Regions from separate parts of the Hornefia porci genome, predicted to be linked through region 3. Evidence: riboswitches for the same ligand, from Rfam matches in the RefSeq annotation. Region 3 holds a riboswitch; each other region holds the start of a gene.
The links. A riboswitch is a leader RNA that binds a small molecule or an ion and turns the genes downstream of it on or off. The one in region 3 is predicted to bind cobalamin.
Positions count from the first base shown of each region.

Region 1: linked by a shared signal. The riboswitch ahead of BHK98_RS09745 (sirohydrochlorin cobaltochelatase) and the one ahead of BHK98_RS01375 (TroA family protein) in region 3 are both predicted to bind cobalamin.
Region 2: linked by a shared signal. The riboswitch ahead of BHK98_RS05065 (fibronectin type III domain-containing protein) and the one ahead of BHK98_RS01375 (TroA family protein) in region 3 are both predicted to bind cobalamin.
Region 4: linked by a shared signal. The riboswitch ahead of cbiD (cobalt-precorrin-5B (C(1))-methyltransferase CbiD) and the one ahead of BHK98_RS01375 (TroA family protein) in region 3 are both predicted to bind cobalamin.

Region 1 covers NZ_MJIE01000001.1:2,086,244-2,089,320, reverse strand. Annotated here, with positions in the region: gene BHK98_RS09745 (sirohydrochlorin cobaltochelatase) at 1-1,178, opposite strand, end outside; cobalamin riboswitch at 1,459-1,684, opposite strand; gene BHK98_RS09735 (M15 family metallopeptidase) at 1,826-2,536, opposite strand; gene BHK98_RS09730 (DUF819 family protein) at 2,555-3,077, opposite strand, start outside.
Region 2 covers NZ_MJIE01000001.1:1,063,800-1,066,876, forward strand. Annotated here, with positions in the region: gene BHK98_RS05065 (fibronectin type III domain-containing protein) at 1-1,177, opposite strand, end outside; cobalamin riboswitch at 1,269-1,462, opposite strand; gene fumC (class II fumarate hydratase) at 1,504-2,871, opposite strand; gene BHK98_RS05075 (NAD(P)-dependent malic enzyme) at 3,019-3,077, opposite strand, start outside.
Region 3 covers NZ_MJIE01000001.1:315,053-318,129, reverse strand. Annotated here, with positions in the region: gene BHK98_RS01375 (TroA family protein) at 1-1,849, opposite strand, end outside; cobalamin riboswitch at 2,085-2,340, opposite strand; gene BHK98_RS01370 (TVP38/TMEM64 family protein) at 2,664-3,077, opposite strand, start outside.
Region 4 covers NZ_MJIE01000001.1:125,158-128,234, forward strand. Annotated here, with positions in the region: gene deoC (deoxyribose-phosphate aldolase) at 1-137, shown strand, start outside; gene BHK98_RS00525 (pyridoxal phosphate-dependent aminotransferase) at 224-1,312, opposite strand; cobalamin riboswitch at 1,598-1,729, shown strand; gene cbiD (cobalt-precorrin-5B (C(1))-methyltransferase CbiD) at 1,837-2,994, shown strand; gene cobM (precorrin-4 C(11)-methyltransferase) at 3,031-3,077, shown strand, end outside.

The sequences.
Region 1 (3,077 bases), 1.8 Mb from region 3:
GCGAAGGTGATCGTCACGCCGTCCCATTTGTTCTGTTCAACATCCCGTTTGATCTGGTCATATTCTTCACCGTTCATCAATGTGGTCGGCTGAATAATCAGATTGGTGACGCCTGCCTCCTTAGCCTGGTTCATGGCTTCTCTGACAGTGTTGATCTTCTCTTCATCCCTGGCCAGGATGTGATTGATGATTACCTGAGATGTGAAGGCTCTTCTTACACTGTAGTCGGTGTAAGTCTTTGCCAGAGCTTTTTCGATTCCGCCGATGGTGGCAACACGGCTGTCAGTATAGCTGGTGCCGAAGCTGCAGACCAGGATTTCCTTCTTTTTGTCCGGTTTCGTATTCAGCGGATCGTCCTTGCTCGCATCTCCGGTGCTGACAAAGTAATCGGCTCCGCCTGCTCCCGGGTATTCATAGCCGAGCCCGTCCGGAATCTCCGGAACATTTTTCTTGTCCTCGTCAGACAGCTTATCATATGCATATTTCGCGATCTTCGCTGTCTTCTCTGTCAGAACGGCCTGCGCTGCCTGCTCCTCAGCAGTCTTTTTAGGATGGATATAGATTTCCCCGATCAGACCTGCAACCAGAAGAGGGCTGTCGTTGGCGTCAACATAGGCCTTTGCCTGCTCTTCTGTCATTTCAGTTTCAATCTTCTCTGTGGTCTCCTTCAGTGTCGCGTTTTCAACTCCGTCCTTCGCACTAACCGAGGCTCCGTCACCGGCGACAGTATCAAGTATCTTTTCTTTTTCATTGACTGTTACCGTTCTTTCATACCATGTCAGCTTTTTCTTTGAGTGGGTAGAGATGATAAATGATTTACTCAGGTCAATACCGGTTACATCCACAGTAAAGACCTGATAATTTTTGCCGTCGATCGTCTCCTGAGTCGGGTTGACCGCGCCGCTGCCGTATCCGTACAGGCGCGCAGCAGAAGCTTTTCCCACATAGTACTTGTCATAAGATGTGCTGTCGTCTCTGATGATCAGCGTCTTCTTGCCGCCGGATTTGACCAGAGTCGCAGAATCCGGCTTGAACATGCCTTCGGCTTTTACTGTCAGCTCCACACTGTTCTCATCACCGTCAGCCGCATATGTCTGAGGCGTCAGGATGATGCTGAAGGAGATAAGGATCAGTGCAGACAGAATCAGCACAGCCAGTTTTTTTAAACTACTCGTCATGTTTTCCTCCTCACAAATAAAACACCAATAGTTTTTTTAATGGCAATCAACGGATCGATTCATAAACTTCCTGCCACAAAATCCCTGCCTCATTCCTGTACCCGGGTTCGCAGAATTCTTTTTTGTCAATGAGAGAGATGTTCTCTGCGGCCCGCCGGATCTTCCTTTGTTGATCGCAAAAGAAAAACCCGCTTTGGAAAGCAGGCCTGACACGCCAAAAAATGGAAGAGCATATCCACATTCCGGCGATATTGGTGAAGCTTTCTCTGGAAGTCATTCCCCAATTCCACTCCCTTCAGCAGGTTTCCTGGCTCACAGGTAATACCGCACACCACGCCTTCTCAGATCCGCCGACGGTTCTGCGGATTTCACCGCTTTCATCGGTTCAGGATCCAATGGCTTATTGTGATGTACTTCCTGTTTACAGTGACCGAGTCGCTCAGGTATCTCACCTGATTCCCTTTTAACCACAAGGATTCTGCGGCACTGAACGGATTTCAATTGTCATTTTCTCTACTGAAATTATATCAACCGTTTCTGAAGGTGTCAAGAGGTGCGACGGACACACATGCTGGGCAAACAAAACTGATGCGGATTCCGGATTTCCCGGAGCCCGCATCAGTATATGGTTTCAGCTTACATCAGCTTCAGTCCAGCTCGAAGATCCCGTTGTAGAGAGCGGGTCTGTCGACAACGGCGGACCAGTTTTTGTCCCCGTATTCAAAGTGCCACCATTCGGAAGGCAGGTTGGTAAAGCCGGCCTCCAGCATGATATGATAGAGCAGTCTGCGATTGTCTCGTATGAGCGCCGCATCCGGCAGTCCCGCAGCCTCCTCTGTCTCGAAGAAAGCAGTCCTGGTTTTGTCGGTGAAGGCGTCGAAGCCGCATCCCATCTCCAGCTCTTTCCCGTCCGGGCCAACAAGCGTCAGATCGATAGCTCCGCCCGTGGTGTGCGCCGGCGGCAGAGTCCTGTCCGGAATAGGATTGGCGACGAATTTGCCGATGAAACGGTGCTGTTCCTCCTCCGACATGTTTTCCAGATGAAACTCCCGTATGATTTTGGCGCTGTATGAGACAAAGAGCTCCTCCTGCAGTGCAAAGGGTCTCCAGGCGTCCCAGATCCGGAAGCAGTATCCTTCCGGGAGGCTTTCCGCCGCTTTCTGCAGCATTTCATATACTTCCCTGCGCAGGAAACATCTCTGCTCCCCGTTTTTGAATCCGAGAACCGGATATTGCATCCGGATGTCAATTTTTTCGCTTTCCTTCACTTCTGTCAGCGGAGAGTCGATAAAGGCTGTCTTTGTGTATTGCTCCAGATCCGGAAGAACCGGAATCGGCGTTTCAGTATAACTCGCCATAATATCGCCCCCTCAGCTTTACGCGCCCAGAATTCCGCCGATAACAACGCCGAGATACGTACCGATAACGTAGCCGAAGGTTCCGACCAGCATAATCGGTCCGACCAGCTGACTCCAGCCCTGGGAAATGGCCATGCCGGCCGCGGTGGTCGGTCCTCCGATGTTCGCGTTGGACGCCAGGATGCAGTCCTCCAGGTCAAAGTGCAGCAGCTTGCCGCCGATGAAGCAGAACAGCATGTTGACGATTACCATAATCGCAGTGAACAGCAGCAGCGCCGGCGTCTGTGTGATGATCTGATAGATGGAGGCCGGAACGCCGATGACGAACAGGAACAGGTAGATGAAATAGGTACCGATTTCCTGCGAACCGTTCAGCTTTTGTACCTGCGTCTCTCCATAGGTGGCGACGATCATGGACAGCGTGGTGATCCAGACGTACTGAGAGCCGAAGAATGTATTACACATCTTCAGGATCGCGTTGTCTGTCGGGATGACATTGGCAATGCCCATGGAAATCAGGTTCGAGAAGAACACGATGACC
Region 2 (3,077 bases), 750 kb from region 3:
CATTTTTGTAGTACAAATTCCCGTCCGCGTCGCTCACAACCGGCGAAATGCAATACTGCTGCAGGGGCGGTATAAAGGTCTCGCCCTGAGCCGAGACACTCAGGTCGTCAGTCAGTTCTATGTAATAGATTCCGCCCGGCGGCCGGTTGTAGGTGGAGTAGATGCAGATCTTTCCGCTGTTTCCTGTGGAGATCAGCATTTCACCCTGTACGTTTGCGGGAGCCTTCACTGTTTTCACAATCTCCATCTTATCCTTGTCAATCGCGTAGATGTTCCCGCCGTTGCTGCCTATGTAGAGGTTATCACCGCTGATAAGCGGCGTATTGACGGAGGGAGCTATTTTGACCTTTCCGGTTTCTGTCAGACTCGTTCCTGAAACCTTATACTTTGTCAGATAGCCGACCCCTGTGCTGTCCCAAGACATGGATGTGGCAGTCTTGGAGGCAACATAGACACTGCTGCCGTCAGACGCCGGGGTGGAACGGATGGTCATGCCCTCTCCGGCATTCAGGACCCTGGTGACAGTTGTTCCTGTCTTCGACGCGATGTAGAGGTTCCCGCCATCGCTTCCGAAGACCACAGAATCGCCCACCTCGCAGGCTCCGTCCCAGTAGTACCCTTCTTTGTCATACTGTCCCTGCTCCCAGGCGAGGGAAAGGTCTGAAAGCTTCAGTGCGAAGTACGTTCCGCCCTCGGTACTGTCGTTCCAGGTTCCGCCGTAGATCCGGTCTCCGATGATCTTCAGCGGTCCCTCGTTCTGTCCTTCAAATTTCTTGCTCTCTGCGAGCTTCTCAAGGTCGCTGCTGTACTTCACCACGCAGGAACCGTTCACAAAGACATATATGTTGTGGCTGCTGTCGATGGCGACCGGCGATGTACCAAAGCCCGCCGTACCGGGCAGCGTGCTTACGGCCAGCACCTTGCCGGTGTCTTTGTCCAGCTTGTACAGCTTCTTTCCCGCGACGAAGTATACATAATTTCCGTCCACTGCCGGCGGCGTCGGCGCGTTAGTGAAATCCATCGGCTTACCGGATGTAATGAAGCGCCATTTCAGATGGGTGTTCCAGGTTCCGACCGGCGTCTCAGCCGTTGTAACCGCCGCAAACGCACTGGCCGGCATCAGCATCGCGACTGCTATGACAAAGGTCAGAAGACCGATTGATATTTTTTTCTTCATTTACTCACTCCTCACTGAGAAAACAAAAGACCGCGGCTTTCGCCGCAGCCCGTTTTCACTGCTGTGCATTCTGCGTCGGAGTATACCGCTCCCGCAGAATTCCTTTCATGCAGGTTTCCTGGCTCGTGTTCTTCATCCTGACCCCGTCTTCCCGGAAATACCAGTGACTGCCCGTGCGGGCGGGGGCCGGACTCCCACTTACAGTGGCGGTACCGCGCAGGTTTCTCACCTGCTTCCCTCTCAGCGCCGCGTTCCGCGCGGCGAACATGAACTGACTTCTTCCATTATCGTACCCGTCTTCACAGAAAAAGTCAAATACTTTCATGTCACACCATCTTCGACGGGTCAACCCAGGCGTCGAAATCCTCCTCAGACACCAGCCCCAGCTTGAGGGCCGCTTCCTTCAGCGTCGTTCCTTCCTTATGCGCCAGTTTGGCGATCTTCGCCGCGTTTTCATATCCGATATGCGGGTTCAGCGCGGTGACCAACATCAGCGATTTCCGCAGATTTTCATCTATTCGCTCCCTGTTCGGGCGAATCCCCTCCGCACAGTTTCTGCGGAAGGAGTCGCAGGCGTCCGCCAGCAGGTTCACCGACTCCAGGAAATCGTAAATCATCACCGGCATGAACACATTCAGCTGAAAGTTCCCCTGCGACGCCGCCAGCCCGATGGTCGTGTCGTGACCCATGACCTGAACGCAGACCATGGTCATCGCTTCACACTGCGTGGGGTTGACCTTTCCGGGCATGATGGAGCTGCCGGGCTCGTTCTCCGGAATCGTGAGTTCGCCGATTCCGCATCGCGGGCCTGATGCCAGCCACCGGACGTCGTTGGCGATTTTCATGAGATCCGCGGCCAGCGCTTTCACGGCTCCGTGAACAAAGACCAGTCCGTCCTTACTTGTCAGAGAGTGAAATTTGTTTTCTGCGGTAACAAAATCCCTGCCCGTGATCCGGCTGACGGCGGCAGCCGACTCCTTTCCAAAATCTTTGTGGGCGTTCAGACCCGTTCCGACTGCCGTGCCGCCCAGCGCAAGCTCCCGCAGATAGCGCAGAGAGTCCCGCAGCATGGCGGCGTCGTGCTCAAGCATAGACCTCCACCCGCTGATCTCCTGACCCAGCGTCAGCGGAGTGGCGTCCTGCAGATGCGTCCGCCCCGTCTTGACGATGTCCATGTACTCCGTTTCCAGTCGCCGGAAGGTCTGCGTCAGGCACTCCACTGCGGGAAGCAGACGGTCCTCTGCGGCGCAGAGCGCCGCGATATGCATCGCGGTCGGGAAGGTGTCGTTAGAGCTCTGAGACTTGTTGACATGGTCGTTGGGATGAAGGAGCTTTTTCCCGGCGATTTCATTTCCGCGATTGGCGATGACTTCGTTTACATTCATGTTCGACTGCGTTCCGCTTCCTGTCTGAAAAATCACCAGCGGAAAATTCCCCTCCAGTTTTCCATCTGTAATCTCATCGCATACACGGCCGATTAACTCCGCACGCTCCGCGTCAAGCATTCCGAGCTTTTCGTTAGCCTGCGCCGCCGCCTTTTTCAGCACCGCGAATGCGCGGATCACCTCCGGCGGCATCCGGTGCGTCCCGATTTTGAAATTCTCAAAGCTTCGCTCCGTCTGAGCGCCCCAGTATCTGTCCGCGGGGACTTTTACCTCGCCCATCGTATCGTGCTCGATTCTGTACCGTTCCATTCGTCTCCCTCCTCATTTGTGTTCCGTGCTCCGACCTTCATCTTCGTGCTCCAGGCTTTCGTTCGGCTTTCATATCATGCTCCGAGCGGCACTGCGTATGCCTTATGCGGATTCCTTCGTGCTCCGGCCTGCCGCCCGGTTTTCGCATCATGCTCCGTATTTTCCCCAGGCCTCTTTTACCGCTGCTGCCACGCGCTCCACCACAA
Region 3 (3,077 bases):
TGGTCGCATAGGCTTTTCCGCCCGTTACCGTGATTTTTCTGCATTTAATGTAGGCGAGACGGCCGGAGCCTCCTGACCAGCTGAAGGAATCCGGAGTGTATACTCCGTCCTTCAGTGAGGTTCTGTTGTTGACCGCACCTGTGCTTTTCTGGCTGTCGTCTTTATATTTGGATACCTTGTCTTTCTTTGTGCTCTTCCTGAATTTTGTCTGTTTCCCGCTTGTGGCGTATTTGTCTTTCTTTTTCTTTGTCTTAGGAGCTGTCGTCGAGGTGCCGGAGGAAACAGCCTTCGCCCCGCCGCTGTAGAAGATAATAGTATGTTCAAACCAGCTGTTCAGCTTCCTGGAATGAGCGGAAACCGTCAGATTCTTATCCAGAGCGGAAACCGGCAGCGTGTAGGTGTAGTATCCGTTAACCACCTTCGCCTTGATCCACCGGGTTTTCGGCGCCTTCGCCGCATCCAGCGCGGTTCCCATGTACAGATAGTCGTAGCCTTCTCCGGTCAGCGTGACGGTTGCAGTCATGGTCTTTTTGCTGCCCTCCCCTTTAACCGTCAGAATACTGTACTTGGTTCCGGTTTTCGGATAGAGGTAGAACATGCGGTTATCGGTGTCAGACTTCACCTTCCAGGTTCCTGCCTTCAGGTCTTTCGTCTCTGTCGGTACTGTCGGATCCGATGGCGACGGGTCGGGATCCTGTCCGCCGGAAGGCTCCGTATACTTCCCGGAATTCACGCTCATCCGAATGGTGATAGAATAATTGATCCAGTGCGGATCAGACATTCTGACGGTTTTCCCGATGATGGGATTGGCCGTGTTCAGCGCCACCGGAACAGAAAAGGTCGAGGTCTTTGCCGCGGAATCTGTTACGCCGCTGTAAATTTTACCGTTTGCCTTCAGCTGTGTGTATTTATCGCTGCTGAACACAATCGTCGCAACAGCCTTTCCGCCGGAAATCGTAACCTTCGGACAGGTAATCGTCACTTTGTTCGTACCGCCGCTCACACTGAAGCTGTCCGGTACCCAGACGCCGTCCGCCAGATCGGTTCTGTTATCCACAGCAGGGGTGGCCGGATCGGACACCGGTTCACTTTTGTTCACGTGAATAGAATAATCAATATCGTTGACCTTCGACATCGCCGTGGTGGTTCCGACAATCGCTGTATCCCTGTTGAGAGCGACCGGAACTTTTTTGAACAAAGACCCGTTCGATGTGTCAGCCTCCGGCTCGTAGGTCTTTCCGCCGGCCTGAAGCTTCGTATAAGATTTGCTGCTGAACAGAATGTCGGCATACGCCTTCCCGTTCGTCACCTTAATCGTCGGAACCGTGATTTTCACTCTTCCGGTTCCGCCGGTGAAGGAAACGCCGTCCGGCGTGTAGATGCCGTCATCCAGCGTCGTGCTGTTGTCGATGGCGGAAGGTTCTCCGGTTTTCGCAGTCTGATTCTGCGCTGTCTCCTTTTCTCCGGAGGAAGCCGTCTTGCTGCTGCCGGACAGGTTTTCCGATGTATCGGATGTTCCCTGCTGCCCGCTTTCGCCTTGTCTCGCCTGCTGCCGCACGGAGCCGACTGAAGAAGCTGCTGACGAGCCGTTTGAGGAATCGGAGGCTGCTGTGCTCCGGTCTTCCTGCTGTGCTACTCCTTCCTGTTCAGACCGGCCCGCCTGATTGTCTTCCGCAGACGAGGCTTTTTTGTTTTCTCTCGCCACGGTCTCCTGCTGCGCCGTCGCTTTCGGAGACGCACTCCCGGCGCCTGCGGAATCTTCCGCAAACGCAGCGGCAAGCTGCGTCAGAACGAGCGCAGCGATCAGCAGGAAGGATAACGTGATTTTGTAATACTTTTTCTTTTTCAAAACAAATTCTCTCCTTCTCATCATTTTTTCCTCGCTCAGCACGGCGTTCAGCTCCGGACAGAGCACTGCGATATCTCAGGGCAGCAAAAAACCCACTTTTCTCTGAAGAAGCGGGTACTTGTATGAAAAACTTCAGTTATAATACATGAAAATCTGTTGCAGCGGAACAATGATGCGATGTATCTAATGTTTCATCATGTTATTATTACAGGCACACTCTCTCCAGAAGCATTTCGCCGATAATTCTGATACAGCAGGTTTCCTGACTTGCAGATCTTCGTTCCCCCGCGCCTTCTCAGCAGCATCGAAATGACGGTGACAGCCGGAACGCCGAAGCATTGCGGCGCACGCTGTCTGTGCCGGATGTATGCTGCCAATGGCATAGTACGGGAGAACTCCCTGTTTACAGTGACCGGATCGTTCGGGATTCACACCCGATTCCCTTTTAACTGCGGACTGCCGTCCGCGGCACTGTACCGACATATTTAATTCTACATAAATTATAGCAATTGCCCCGCGTTCTGTCAATGACTACCCGGCGGAGGGGCGGTTATCTGCTCTGCGGCGGAGCGGCATCCGCGGCGGTATCTGCGGCGTATGCGTTGCTACGGCGGCGGTGAATCTCTGCAGTGAGTATGCGCGGGTCTCGCCTCTCCCCTCTCCGGTAAAGCCTTTGCAGACAAAGAAGATTTTGTAGTTTTTGTGGGTTAATTATTAACCTGCAAAACCTGCAAAACTGTCTTGTCGGTATAAAGTATCCGGAAAAGACTATGAGAGCCTGCCCCGGGATTGGATCTTCCTGATTGGATCCCCCTTACGATATTTTCTCATAAATCTGATCGATAAACCGGTTGACTCGCTTCCGGAAGATGAAGCACAGCAGCAGAATCACGCCGCAGACAGCGCCGATCACGATCATTCCCCGGTAATTCCCTTTCATCATCATATCGCCGAACAGCAGACAGCCGCACAGTGCCGGAATTCTGCCGACGAGTGAGAGCAGCAGAAAGGCACGGAATTTCATATGAGAGATTCCGGCGGCGTAGCATACCAGATCCTTCGGAATTCCCGGAATCAGGTAAATCAGGAACGTCAGGATATACGCTTTTTCGCTGTTGAAGCGGCTTACATATTTTCCCATTCGCTCCTTTCCGAGAATCAGTTCAAGTCCGTCCTCGCCCAGAAAACGCGCCAGATAATAGGAAACGGTTTCTCCGGCCGCGCAGCC
Region 4 (3,077 bases), 190 kb from region 3:
TCGGCGACCGACTGAAAATCAAGGCGGCCGGCGGCATTCGGGATCTGGCAGCGGCCGGAGAGCTTATCGGTGCGGGCGCGGACCGTCTGGGCTGCAGCGCGGCTGCCGATGTCATGGAGGAATGGAAGGAATCCTGAACCGGAGCCGTGAGCATGGAGTGAAGCAGAACTTCAGACCCGTCGGGGTTTCGCAGGACAGAGATGTCCTGTGGAAGCCGGGCGGGTTATTTTTGCGTGCTGTTCTGTTCGCCGGAAAGAATCTCCGTCAGGGCGCGGATGATGTACCGGTTTTCCTCCTCAGTACGCACTGCGATACGGTAGAAATATTCGCCGCGTTCCGGGCAGTCCTCAAGCCCGCGGTAATTGGAACAGTTGCGGATCAGCACAGAATGCTCCAGCAGAGGCTCGTCCAGGGGCTCGCCGCTGCGGAAGAAAATGTAGTTCGCCTGGGAATCGTAGGTTCTGAAGCCCAGTCCCAGAAGAGCGGAGATAAGCTTTTCCCGTTCCAGAGCGACGCGAACCCGGGTCTGATCCTCCAGATCAGTAAGGGACAGGGCGGCGATTCCCGCCTTTGCCGCCGGCGTGGAAACCGGCCAGGTCTGCATGCATCCGTTCACTGCCGCGGCGTCCTCTGCACTGCCGCACAGGCAGAAGCCCAGCCGTAATCCGGCCATAGCGAAGAGCTTGGTAAACGATTTCAGTATAATCACATTGGGCAAGGCTTCAATCCGGGGAAGCACCGTGTAGTTTTCCTCGCCCAGCACAAAGTCCATGAAGCATTCGTCAATCAGCATGCGCGCGCCGCTGCAGTGGCAGGCGTAGATTATGGAGGTGATTTTCTTCTGTTCGACCGGAATCCCGGTGGGGTTGTTGGGCGAACATAGGATTACCATATCGTAGCCGCCGGTTTCAATCTGTCCGACGATGCCGTCGTCGAGATGAAAACCGTTTTCTTCCTTCAGAAACCAGTAGTCAATCTGACATTCCGCCAGCTTCAGCGCCTCCTCATATTCGGTGAAGATAGGAACAACGAGCAGCGCCTTTTTCGGACGAAAGGCCAGGACGATACGATAGATCAGATCGTCACCGCCGTTTCCGCAGCAGATATGCTTCGTGCTGACGCCGGTCCTCCTGCAGATGGCCTCCTTCAGCTCTCTCATATCCGGATCCGGATAACATTCATATTCGTCGATTCCGTCCAGAACCGCCTGTTTCACTTCCGGCGGCATTCCGAGAGGATTCAGATTCGCGGAAAAATCCAGAACCCTGCCGTCATATTTATATACATTGCCGCCATGCTTTTCGATTTTCAAATCAGTTCACCTCTTCTCTCCATTCCGGAAACAGCTATTCGGAATCTCAGTTGCAGCTGCCGGCGTATATTCAGTCGGATTATGCGCCGCGACGCTGCGGATTCACTGCTTCCGGCGCTCGTCAAGTCCGACGGGGACTCAATGAGCAGACACTAAATTATACACCGCGGAGCGGGGTTCGCGCAACTGTCGGATGAGAACAAGTATCCGGCCAGAAGAAACCGGGTGCAGGCACAATTGACAGACCGCGCCGCGTACCATATAATAAACAGAGATACCGGCGGCGGAATCAGGTGCGAATCCTGAACAGTCCTGCTGCCGTGAGGATCGAGTCTGATGCATGGGGGAAAGCCCGGTCACTGGAGCGCAAGGCTCCGGGAAGGCGCATGGAGACGCCGGAGATCCGAGTCGGAAAACAATGGCGCCGGTATTGAACCAGAAAATCACAGGCGATGAATTTCAGGTTGATACTGCTCGGACACGGGACATTCAACTCCTTCATTTGCCTGGAAGGAGTTTTTTTGATGCAGGAAGAATACGATGTAGTGCACGGGAAAAAGCTTCGTCGCGGATACACGACGGGAAGCACGGCTGCTGCTGCGGCGGCTGCCGCGGTGGAAATGCTTTTGTCGGGGCAGGCGGTCCTCCACGCCGGAATCCGCCTCCCCGGCGGAGAGCGGGCGGTTTTCGACATCGAGAACATCGAGATCACGGAGGACCGGGTTTTGTGTTCGGTTACAAAAGACGGCGGGGACGATCCGGACGCGACCACGGGGCTTGCGATTTATGCGGAGGCGTCTTGGCGGAGGTCGCCCGGGGAACAAAGGATTATGCTGGAGGCCGGCGAGGGCGTCGGGCGGGTCACGAAGCAGGGGCTCGCATGTGCTGTGGGGGAACCGGCCATCAATCCCGTACCCCGGAAAATGATCCTGGAGAATGTGGGACGGATTCTGGACCGCAGCAGGTGTGAGGCTCCGGTGCTTATCCGGATTTCCGTTCCCGGAGGACAGGAGGTGGCGAAGAAAACCTTCAATCCCCGGCTGGGAATCCTGGGCGGCATTTCAATTCTCGGAACCACGGGAATCGTGGAGCCCATGAGCGAGAAGGCGCTGATCGGTTCGATTCATGTGGAGATCGACCGCTGCGCTGCGGAGGATCCGGAACGGCTCCTGATTGCTCCGGGAAATTACGGAAGGACATTCTGCCGGGAGACGCTGGGGCTGGACATCGGTCGTTCGGCGCAGATCTCCAATTATGTGGGAGAATCGCTGGACTATATACGGTACAAAGGCTTTTCGGAGGCGCTTCTGGTGGGACACGCCGGGAAGCTGGTGAAAATCGCGGCCGGCGTGATGAACACTCATTCCTCTGTCGCGGACTGCAGGATGGAGGTTATCGCGGCGCACGCCGCGGCGCTGGGAGCATCGTCCCGCACGGTCGGGGAACTTCTGGAATGCGTGACGACGGAGGAAGCCTTCCGTATAATCCGGGAGGAGGAATATTATGAGGCGCTGAAACGCCGGATCCTTGACAGAATGCTGCATCACCTGAGAGCCCGTCTGCGGGAGGAGGTCCGCATTGAGGCGGTCATGTTCACGTCTATTGGCGGTGAGGTGATAAAAAGCGGCGGTGCGGACCGGCTGATACGGGAGATCCGGCAGCAGCAGGGCGCTTCGGCGTGATAATCGAGACACAATTAGAGAGCGGGAGGAGAATGTATGGTTTATTTTATCGGAGCAGGACCGGGCGCGGAGGACCTCATTAC